Regions from separate parts of the Paenibacillus sp. FSL L8-0663 genome, predicted to be linked through region 1. Evidence: riboswitches for the same ligand, from Rfam matches in the RefSeq annotation. Region 1 holds a riboswitch; each other region holds the start of a gene.
The links. A riboswitch is a leader RNA that binds a small molecule or an ion and turns the genes downstream of it on or off. The one in region 1 is predicted to bind thiamine pyrophosphate.
Positions count from the first base shown of each region.

Region 2: it holds a riboswitch for thiamine pyrophosphate, as region 1 does, so the genes downstream of both, MKY75_RS13295 (thiamine phosphate synthase) here and MKY75_RS02095 (ABC transporter substrate-binding protein) in region 1, are expected to answer to the same signal.
Region 3: it holds a riboswitch for thiamine pyrophosphate, as region 1 does, so the genes downstream of both, thiC (phosphomethylpyrimidine synthase ThiC) here and MKY75_RS02095 (ABC transporter substrate-binding protein) in region 1, are expected to answer to the same signal.

Region 1 is NZ_JBBOYM010000001.1:469,373-472,653, reverse strand. Features, by position in the region: gene MKY75_RS02105 (bifunctional 2',3'-cyclic-nucleotide 2'-phosphodiesterase/3'-nucleotidase) at 1-371, opposite strand, end outside; gene MKY75_RS02100 (pyridoxamine 5'-phosphate oxidase family protein) at 596-1,030, opposite strand; TPP riboswitch at 1,299-1,409, shown strand; gene MKY75_RS02095 (ABC transporter substrate-binding protein) at 1,603-2,646, shown strand; gene MKY75_RS02090 (MTH1187 family thiamine-binding protein) at 3,144-3,281, shown strand, end outside.
Region 2 is NZ_JBBOYM010000001.1:3,109,736-3,113,016, reverse strand. Features, by position in the region: gene MKY75_RS13300 (ABC-F family ATP-binding cassette domain-containing protein) at 1-966, shown strand, start outside; TPP riboswitch at 1,061-1,169, shown strand; gene MKY75_RS13295 (thiamine phosphate synthase) at 1,434-2,027, shown strand; gene thiO (glycine oxidase ThiO) at 2,092-3,240, shown strand; gene thiS (sulfur carrier protein ThiS) at 3,237-3,281, shown strand, end outside.
Region 3 is NZ_JBBOYM010000001.1:823,033-826,313, reverse strand. Features, by position in the region: gene thiC (phosphomethylpyrimidine synthase ThiC) at 1-1,760, opposite strand, end outside; TPP riboswitch at 1,948-2,060, opposite strand; gene MKY75_RS03635 (IclR family transcriptional regulator) at 2,216-2,959, opposite strand; gene MKY75_RS03630 (alpha/beta hydrolase) at 3,260-3,281, shown strand, end outside.

The DNA.
Region 1 (3,281 bases):
ATCATCTTGTAGACCGGATGGACACCGCCTTCTTTCTCAAAGGTTTTGTTGCGGGCCATATAATCGCCTAATGGGTTGCCCTGCAGCAAATCACCATTATCGAACAGCATACTGTTTCTTGTTTCACTACGTGCCTTCTGGATCAAGCTAGCTGTACTAACCAAGCCATACTCGTTGGTTTCTTTGTCCGAATAGTAATCGTAGTTCATCAGGGACGCATGGATATCCGTTGTTTCCATGATCCGCAAATTCACCGTAGCGCTATCACGAGAATCACTAGCTGCCCAGGATGGAGCGGCTGAAAACACCAGCATGCTACAAGCTACAACTGCTGCTGTAAACCCTTTAAACCAATTTTTACGAAATAACAAAATATACCCCTCCTCATTAAGGTGTATGCCTCATATACATACTTTTGCACATATATGTAAGCCTTGAACCCACCATTTCTATTTTAATCCAACGCCAGACAAAAGAGTAGTCATTTACTTAAAATTATTTATGAAAAAATAATTAATTTTCTCAAACATAAAAAAACCAGCAAACCTCCTAATAAAAACTCGGAGATTCACTGGTTTATCCATTTATATTCGTACTATTTCTTCCACACCTGGCGCTCCGTTTGCTGACCCACATACTCAATGCAAGTCGGATTCACGTCCAGAATGACATAATCGGGATCGTCCGGTCCGGAGAACCATTCCTTCAAGGAATCGTTCCACACTTGTTTGCGCAGCCCCTCATCAGCTGTAATCTGGACGGTAGCCTCCACTTCTACAACTTCCTTCGTACCGCCAACCTCATAACCCAGCAGCAGGTAAGCATTCGGATTGTCCTTTAGCTCATCCACTTTATGCGTTTTGCGATCTGTCGCCAGATGAATGTTCATTCCATCGTTAAAAAGGGCCATATAGCGTACTTTCGGTTTGCCACCCTCTACCGTACCTAACGAACAAAATTTGTTGTTATCCAAAGCCTTCACAATGGCTTGTTCCAGTTGGTTGCGATCCAATGTTTCCGTTTTACCCACAGTACAACAACTCCTTTTCACGAATTAGAATTCTCTACGGCCATACCATTGGGCACCAGCCCATCTGAACCTACCTGCGCAGCTGTTCTGAAAATAACATGACCGGATCGAATCGGTTTGATTCATACTCATTTTCAGATCAAAGCTCACAGTAAAAGTGTACCCTGTCGTTCGGCAAATGAACCGTCATCTCTCCCTTCATGCTGGACAGACCCGCATTCAAAGCATATAATCGTCGTAGTAAACCCGAATAAATGACCCATTAAACCATACAATGCAGGGGTGCTGGAATCGGCCGGCTGAGAGTGTGTCCCAAGACACTGACCCTTACAACCTGATCTGGGTAATGCCAGCGTAGGAATGCTTAAGCAAGATGTGCCTTTTTTACATAGGACCATCCCTTACTTTGGTATATACAAGCGCAAGCGTCCCGGAAACTCGGGGCGCTTTTTTTGTTGAGGATTAAGTTGTTGGAAAGATCGCGTCCGGCAGATGTTATTTTTATGAAAATGGGAAACTTAAGCTGTCTGATTGGATGGATAACGGGTAATCAAAAGGAGAGAACACTAACGATGAAGCGCATGAAAATATTAACCCTGGGACTGATCAGTCTGTGGCTCATGGCCCTGACCCTGACCGCTTGCGGTGGAAGTCCCCCTACATCCCAAGAAGCGGCTTCCGCTACCGACACTCAAACGTCTACTCCGGCAAAGGGGCTCAAAGATGTTAAAATCGTGCTCGACTGGACACCCAATACGAATCATACGGGACTCTATGTCGCCAAGGACAAAGGATTTTACGAAAAAGCAGGTTTGAATGTCCAAATTGTTCAACCTGGTTCAGGCGGAGCCGATCAAATGGTTGCTTCTAATGCTGCACCTTTTGGTATCAGCTACCAAGAAGGCGTCACACAGGCTCGCACGCAAGGTGTGCCGCTTGTATCCATCGCTGCGGTGATTCAGCATAATACCTCAGGCTTCGCAGCCCCGGTAGATCGCGGAATTAAAAGCCCGAAAGATTTTGAAGGTAAAAAATACGGCGGTTGGGGCTCTCCCGTAGAAGAAGCGGTCATGAAATCCATCATGGATTCAGACAAAGGCGATGTGAGCAAAGTGAAGATCGTCAACATGGGCAATGCAGACTATTTTACAGCCGTGAAGCGGGATATCGACTTTGCCTGGATTTTCTACGCATGGACCGGAATCGAGGCCCAACTTCGAGATGAGCCATTGGATATGCTGTATGTAAAAGATTATTCCAAAAGCCTCGACTACTATACGCCTGTAATTGTGAGCAACGAACAAACGATAAAAAATGATCCCGAGCTGGTTAAAGCGTTCATGGATGCTACCGCACAAGGCTATGAATACACTATCGCTCATCCGGAAGAAGCCGCAGACATTTTAAGCAAAGCTGTACCGGAGCTGGATAAAAAACTGGTACTTGCCAGCCAAAAATGGCTGAGCCCGCGTTATCAGGACGATGCCGCACAATGGGGTGTGCAAAAAGCGGAGGTATGGCAAAACTATTCGGACTGGATGTACGAACGCAAGCTGCTCAGCAAGCCTTTGGAAGTCGATAAGGCCTTCACAAACAACTTCTTGCCCAAGCGCTGACCATTTGTTAAAACGCTAAATAAGACTGAACTAGAGAAGTGAACGAAGCCCTACTACGCAGTCGGATGGTGCTTCCCATCGCTGTTGTACCCAGATTTCTTTTATGAATATCCAGAGGTTGAAATCTGGGTACAAAGGCGAACGCTAACGCTTGACAGCACCATTCCGCCCACTTCGTTCTCGTTCAACTTGGTTTATTCTTTAGTTTCATATTATCTAAGCGCTAAGTAGGTGCGCTTGTGTGTTAAAAATGCCGCACAAACCAGCTTTAAAAATAGGGTGCTTTTAAGGCGGGCAGCAGCGGAGCGGTTCATTTGAATCTGGAGAAGCGGAGCGTTCGCCTTTGCAGGGGAATTCTTACCTTTGAAAACTTAAATAATCCAAGAATCCCCCTGCAACAGCGATCGTAAGACCAAATGAAACGCGGAGCGGTCTCAAACGCCTTAAACCACCCTATTTTCTCTAAAACACTCCAAATGAAGGACAGGTGAATTTGCATGGCTAATACACTGCTCAGTATTCAAGTAATCCCTAAAACTCCTAATAACGAGGACTCTTACCCGTATGTAGATAAGGCGATTGAGGTCATTCAGCGCTCCGGTGTCAAACATCAGGTGAACCCATTGGATACGACC
Region 2 (3,281 bases), 2.6 Mb from region 1:
CATATTGAATGGCTTACGCGCTATTTGAAGGATTATCCTTATGCTTTTATTCTTATTTCACATGATACTGAATTTATGAACCAGGTCGTTAATGTTATTTACCATCTTGAATTTGCCAAGATGACCCGTTATTCAGCTAATTATGAAAAGTTTCTCGAAATGGCGGATCTAAACAAAGCCCAGCATATTGATGCTTATGAGAAGCAACAGGATTTTATTAAGAAACAGGAAGATTTTATTCAGCGTAATAAAGCGCGTGCCTCTACATCAGGCCGAGCAAAGAGCCGTGAAAAGCAGCTTGATCGGATCGAACGTATTGATAAGCCTGAAGAAGCCGCAAAACCAACCTTTCAATTCAAAGAGGCACGTGCAAGCGGAAAGACGGTATTTGAGGGTATTGATTTTGAGATTGGTTATACACATGCCCTTTTGCCTAAAATGTCCATGACGATTGAACGTGGCGAAAAGATTGCAATTGTCGGCTACAATGGTGTCGGTAAATCGACATTGCTCAAAACCATATTGGGAAAAATTCCGCCAATCAGTGGAAAAACCTATCAAGGTGATTTTTTGCAACCCGCTTATTTTGAGCAGGAAGTAAAGGCCGAGAAAATTACACCGATTGACGATGTGTGGAATGAATTTCCGCATTTGAACCAGCATGAAGTACGAGCACATTTGGCGCGTTGCGGTTTGAAAAATGAGCATATCACGCGTCCGCTATCTGCGCTCAGTGGTGGAGAACAGGCTAAAGTCCGTCTTTGCAAACTGTTAATGCGTGAAAGCAACTGGGTACTGTTCGATGAGCCTACCAACCACTTGGATGTTAAAGCAAAGGATGAGCTGAAACGTGCTTTGAAGGAATACAAAGGGACCGTATTGCTTGTATCTCACGAACCGGACTTTTACGAGGATTGGGTAACCAAAACGTGGAATGTGGAAGAGTGGTCAAGTAAAGTTAACTAAAATCAGCTAAATCCAGTTCCAGCAAATTTCACACGAAGTGGGGTTTGCAGAATTAGAAAAATATGCTAAGCTATCTTTAGCTTATACAATAAAATAGTCACACTAGGGGAGCCGCCCATGCGGCTGAGACGGAATAAATGGATTTCGGACCCTTTGCACCTGATCTGGGTTATGCCAGCGTAGGGAAGTGAGCGCCGTACAAACAAGGCAACACCATCTTTATTTTTGTTTGTGCGTGGGACGATACACGTATACGGATTCATGGTCCGTTCGATTATTGGGCGTTCGTTAAACCACTTCCTTGGGGAAGTGGTTTTTTTGCGTTTCGTTCATTTTAAGTAGTTCGAGCTTCCGTAGACGATTCACATATAATCCCCTTTCATTCCTGCTGGTAGACGTGGCTGGCTAAGCTTAGATCCTTTAGTCCAATGTGAGGTGAAGACAAAATCGAATTACACGCAATTTCGATGGAAAAGGGCACTTTTGCACAAGCCGCCCAAGTGGCTGCTGTGATTTGTCCGTATGTTCATTATGTACACGCACGTTTAAAACAGAATGGTGCCTCTGCATTGCTTTCTTTGACTCGCAGCCTGGTGGAGCAGGAAGTTCCTTTGCAACAAATTGTAGTAAATGATCGTGTGGATGTAGCTTTACTTACTTTGGTCGGAGCCGTTCAATTACCAGCTAATGGATTACCTGTTGTGGATGTGAAAAGCCTACTTCCAAAGGGTACACGCTGTGGAGTGTCTGTACATTCCTTGGAGGAGATGCAAATTGCTGAGCGGGCAGGAGCGGACTATGTACTTTATGGTCACGTATATGAGACCCATTGTAAGCCCGGTATTGTACCGCGGGGTTTAGCTCAGCTTGAACATATTTGCAGACTGTCAAACATTCCGGTGATTGCGCTAGGCGGCATACAACCGCATCATATCCCGGAGCTTTATAGGGCCGGAGCAAGCGGAATTGCAGTGATGTCTGGTATATGGGAGGCTGAGTCGCCCGTTGCAGCTGCAATGGAGTATAGGCGAATGGCAGACCTTGTAGTTCACAGCCTGTAGCGAGAAAACGAGAGTAGAGGCAAGCTGAAAGCAGAAGGGTTTATGGAGAGGAGATACGGAACAAATGCTAAAGATACACACAGAGGAAAGAGTGATAGGACACGCTGAATGCTTGGTCATAGGTGGAGGTGTCATCGGCAGTTCCATTGCTTATCATGTGGCCAAGGAGGGAAGAAGTACGATTATGCTGGAACGATTGATCCCGGGTGAGGGAGCCTCAGGAGCAGCGGTTGGAATGCTGGCAGCGGAAAGTGAAGAGTTCACCGACTCTGAGCTATCACGATTTGCTCGCATAAGTCGAGATGCATTCCCTGAGCTTGTCTGTGATCTAGAGCGTTTGTCAGGTATTTCGGTGGAATTCCGTACTGAAGGGTTTGTGACCCCTTTCCGTACGGAGACTGAAGGCCAAAAACGCTGGAAAGCTGCTAAAACGCGAGAGGGTGATTGTCCTATCTGGTGGGATGCGAAAGAATTGGCCCGACGAATTCCAGGTTTGGATGAACAAGCGATCGGGGCAATATATCGTTCAAAGGAGACACAAGTGGCTCCTGTCCAGCTTTGCCGTGCTTATGCAGGTGCTGCTGCGGTGCTGGGAGCAACGGTATGGTCTGGTACACAGGCAGAGCAACTGGTCATACAGGATGGTCGAATTTGCGGTGTCCGCACAGATAGTGGTTTTTTTTCCTGCGATCAGGTCATTATTGCCGGAGGCTTGGATAGCATGAAATTGCTAGCGCAGGTTGGGTTTGAATATCCACTTTATCCGGTCAAGGGCGAAGCGGTAGCGGTCTCCTTGAAGGATCACCCGTTAGAATATACCATTTATGCTGATGATATTTACCTCGTGCCTAAACAGAATAACGAGCTTTGGATTGGGGCAACGAGCCTTCCACATCAATATGACGAAGAGGTGACCGTAGGAGGCTTGGAGGGGTTGCTGGCACGTGCCTCTGCCTGGCTGCCGCGCGTCCGTGAAGCTTCTTTTATACGCGCTTGGGCGGGCTTACGTCCGCAGGCTGTATCAGGTCATCCTTTTATAGGAATTGTTCCTGGGGTCGAGGGCGTATATGCTGCAGTCGGGCATTATCGTAACGGTGTCCTGCTGAGTGATGCTACCGGGCGTGCGATGGCAGCTATGCTTAATGGGGCTTGTGCAGCAGAACTTGGGATAAGTAGTTTTTCTTCTGAGCTCCTCAAGGAGAAAAGCTTATGAAGCTGACGATTAACGGCCAGAGCCTGACCTTTTCTAATCGA
Region 3 (3,281 bases), 350 kb from region 1:
GCATAGGCGCGAATGTCCTGCGTGATGCGCATACTACAAAATTTGGGGCCGCACATCGAGCAAAAATGTGCTTCCTTGGCTCCCTCTGCTGGTAGCGTTTCATCATGGTAGGACAAGGCCCGCTCGGGATCAAGCGACAGATTGAACTGATCCCGCCAGCGGAACTCAAAGCGTGCCTTGGACAAAGCATCATCCCGCTGCTGCGCCCGTGGATGGCCCTTCGCCAGATCGGCAGCATGTGCCGCAATTTTGTAGGTAATGACACCCTCACGGACATCATCCTTATTCGGAAGACCCAAATGCTCCTTAGGCGTAACATAGCACAGCATGGACGTCCCGAACCAACCGATCATCGCCGCCCCGATGGCTGAGGTAATATGATCATATCCGGGGGCAATATCCGTCGTGAGCGGTCCCAAGGTATAGAAAGGAGCTTCCTTACAAATCTCCATTTGCAAATCCACATTCTCTTTGATTTTATGCATAGGGACATGTCCCGGCCCCTCAATCATGACCTGAACATCATGCTTCCATGCGATTTGCGTTAGCTCGCCCAACGTTTCCAGCTCTGCAAACTGTGCTTCATCATTCGCATCATAGATACTACCTGGACGTAGACCATCCCCGAGAGAAAAGGCCACATCATAGGCTTTCATAATTTCGCAGATTTCTTCAAAATGTGTATACAAAAAATTCTCCTGATGGTGCGCAAGGCACCAGGCTGCCATGATCGACCCGCCACGGGACACAATTCCCGTCATTCTATTCGCCGTCATCGGTATATACCGCAGCAATACACCCGCATGAATTGTAAAATAGTCCACTCCCTGCTCCGCCTGCTCGATCAGCGTATCGCGATACAACTCCCACGTCAGCGCTTCTGCTTCGCCGTTCACCTTTTCAAGTGCCTGATACAGCGGCACAGTTCCAATCGGTACAGGAGAATTCCGAATGATCCATTCACGTGTGGTATGGATATTACGGCCTGTGGATAGGTCCATAACTGTATCCGAGCCCCAACGCACAGCCCAGGTCATTTTCTCCACTTCCTCCTCAATCGAGGAGGTAACCGCAGAATTACCAATGTTCGCATTGATCTTCACGTGAAAATGACGCCCAATGACCATCGGCTCACTTTCCGGGTGATTGATATTCGAAGGCAAAATGGCTCGTCCAGCCGCCAATTCCTGCCGTACAAACTCAGGCTCCACCCCTTCGCGGATCGCCGCAAATTCCATTTCGGGCGTAATGATCCCTTGCCGTGCATAATGCATTTGCGTCACTGTACGACCTTGCGAAGCACGAAGCGGACGGTTGGTCACGCCGGGAAATTCAACTGTCTCCCGTTTGGAGCCAGGTTTCAGTCCATTATCCTCCGGTTTGACGGCGCGTCCCTCGTAAGCCTCCACATCGCCCCGTTCCAGTGCCCAAGCTCGCCGTAATGGAGGCAGGCCCTGACGGATATCGACCTGATAGGCTTCGTCAGTCATGGGACCGCTCGTATCGTACACACGCAATGGCTCATGATGCTCCGTGCCCTGCGGCGTATGTGTAGGATGAAGAGCAATTTCCCGCTCTGGGACGGCAATGTCCGGCCGCGAGCCTTGAATATATACCTTACGGCTCCCTGGAAAGGGCGTTACCCCACTGGCTTGCTCCCCGTTTGTCTTCTCTACCCCAACTTCCCTTGTTCCTGCCAACCTTACTTCTGCTGATTTAAATTCTGTTCCTTTTGTTCCTTCTACTTCTGTCGGCTTCATTGTCCATTCCTCCTGTTTCGATGAAATGACACACCGATCCGGAACCATTCCCAGGGTGGCGCTGATCTATGCAAAAAAGCCGGTTCCCGAGGGAACCGGCTAATCTAACGAGGCAGCTATCCAGACCGTGCACATGTGGAATAATCCTATTCCAATGCGTCACCGTAGACAGCAGCTGCGTATACATTTCAATGGCCGATTACTTCCCTACGCTGGTATGATCCAGATCAGGTGCAAAGGGTCCGGAATCTTACACGATTCCATCTCAGCCCGGCATTACAGGCTCCCCCAGTAACTGCGATACTTCTATTCACATGAGGCGGACATAACAGACATCCCGCCATCCTTATCAGACTACTTCAAATTTATGGCTTTGGCAACCCTTCTAGGTTCCATTTAGCAAGAAGACGCTCCTCACCAAATCACTTTGCTTGCTTCAACTGCATTCATTCTTGTTACGGAAGCATAAGCCCCATTTCCTTAGCCGCTTCGATCAAAATCGGAGCAAAGTCATGTAGCGTCTCGGGTGCAAGCCGGCTGACCGGACCGGATACAGATAAAGCCGCAGTGACCTGTCCCTTCCGGTTCACAATTGGTGCGGCCACAGCAGCGGCCCCTGGCTCCCGTTCTTCATAGCTGGTCGCATAGCCCTTCTCGCGAATGTCCTGCAGCTGGGCTTTATAGACCTCCGCGTCTACCGAGGGCGGCCATTCATTCCCGCTTAGCAGGGCTTCCAGCTCCTGCGGCGGCATAAAGGCAGCCAGCACCTTACTGGAGGCTCCTACAGCCAGCGGCATACGCGCACCCACAGGCGCAACCCTGCGGATCGCCTGATTGCTCTGCACGGCTTGTATGCGAATACGCATGCTGCCGTCCCGTAAGTACAAGCTGACCGTTTCGCCCAGACGGTCACGCAGTCCTTCCATTGCAGGCTGTAACAACACCGCCGGCTCGTCACTTTGGGACAAATGTGTGGATAGCTCCCAAATGCGGAAGCCAAGTCGATATTTTTCCGTTTCGGCATTCCGAACGACAAAGCCCCGATCCTCCAACGTAGTCAGCAGCCGATGAACCGTGCTTTTATGTAGACCAATTTTGGAGGCAATCTCCGTTAGGCCAAGATCCGAATCTGCGGTAAAACACAGCAATATATCAAGTGCACGCTCTACAGCGCGAACGGTTAATTTACGGTCTTCCATTCGTGAACCGCTCCTCTTGTATCCATATTCGTTTCACACTATGAAACATGGTTACATAAATTATATAGAATAGTCGCGGCTACTGTAAACCGATGTTTTTGTGACAACCATATTACAGAACGAGAACAAACATCGACAATTCTTTGCATCATTTTTACTTTTCCGGTTCAGGCGTTGACTTTGGATAACCCCCATCATACGATAATAGGTATCTATACGGATATACACTATCATTTTCAAGTGGAATTATACCTAAATTCTATTGAAACGAGGATCAATTTTATATAAGGAGGCTCTTACATGATTTCTACATCCCAGCGCA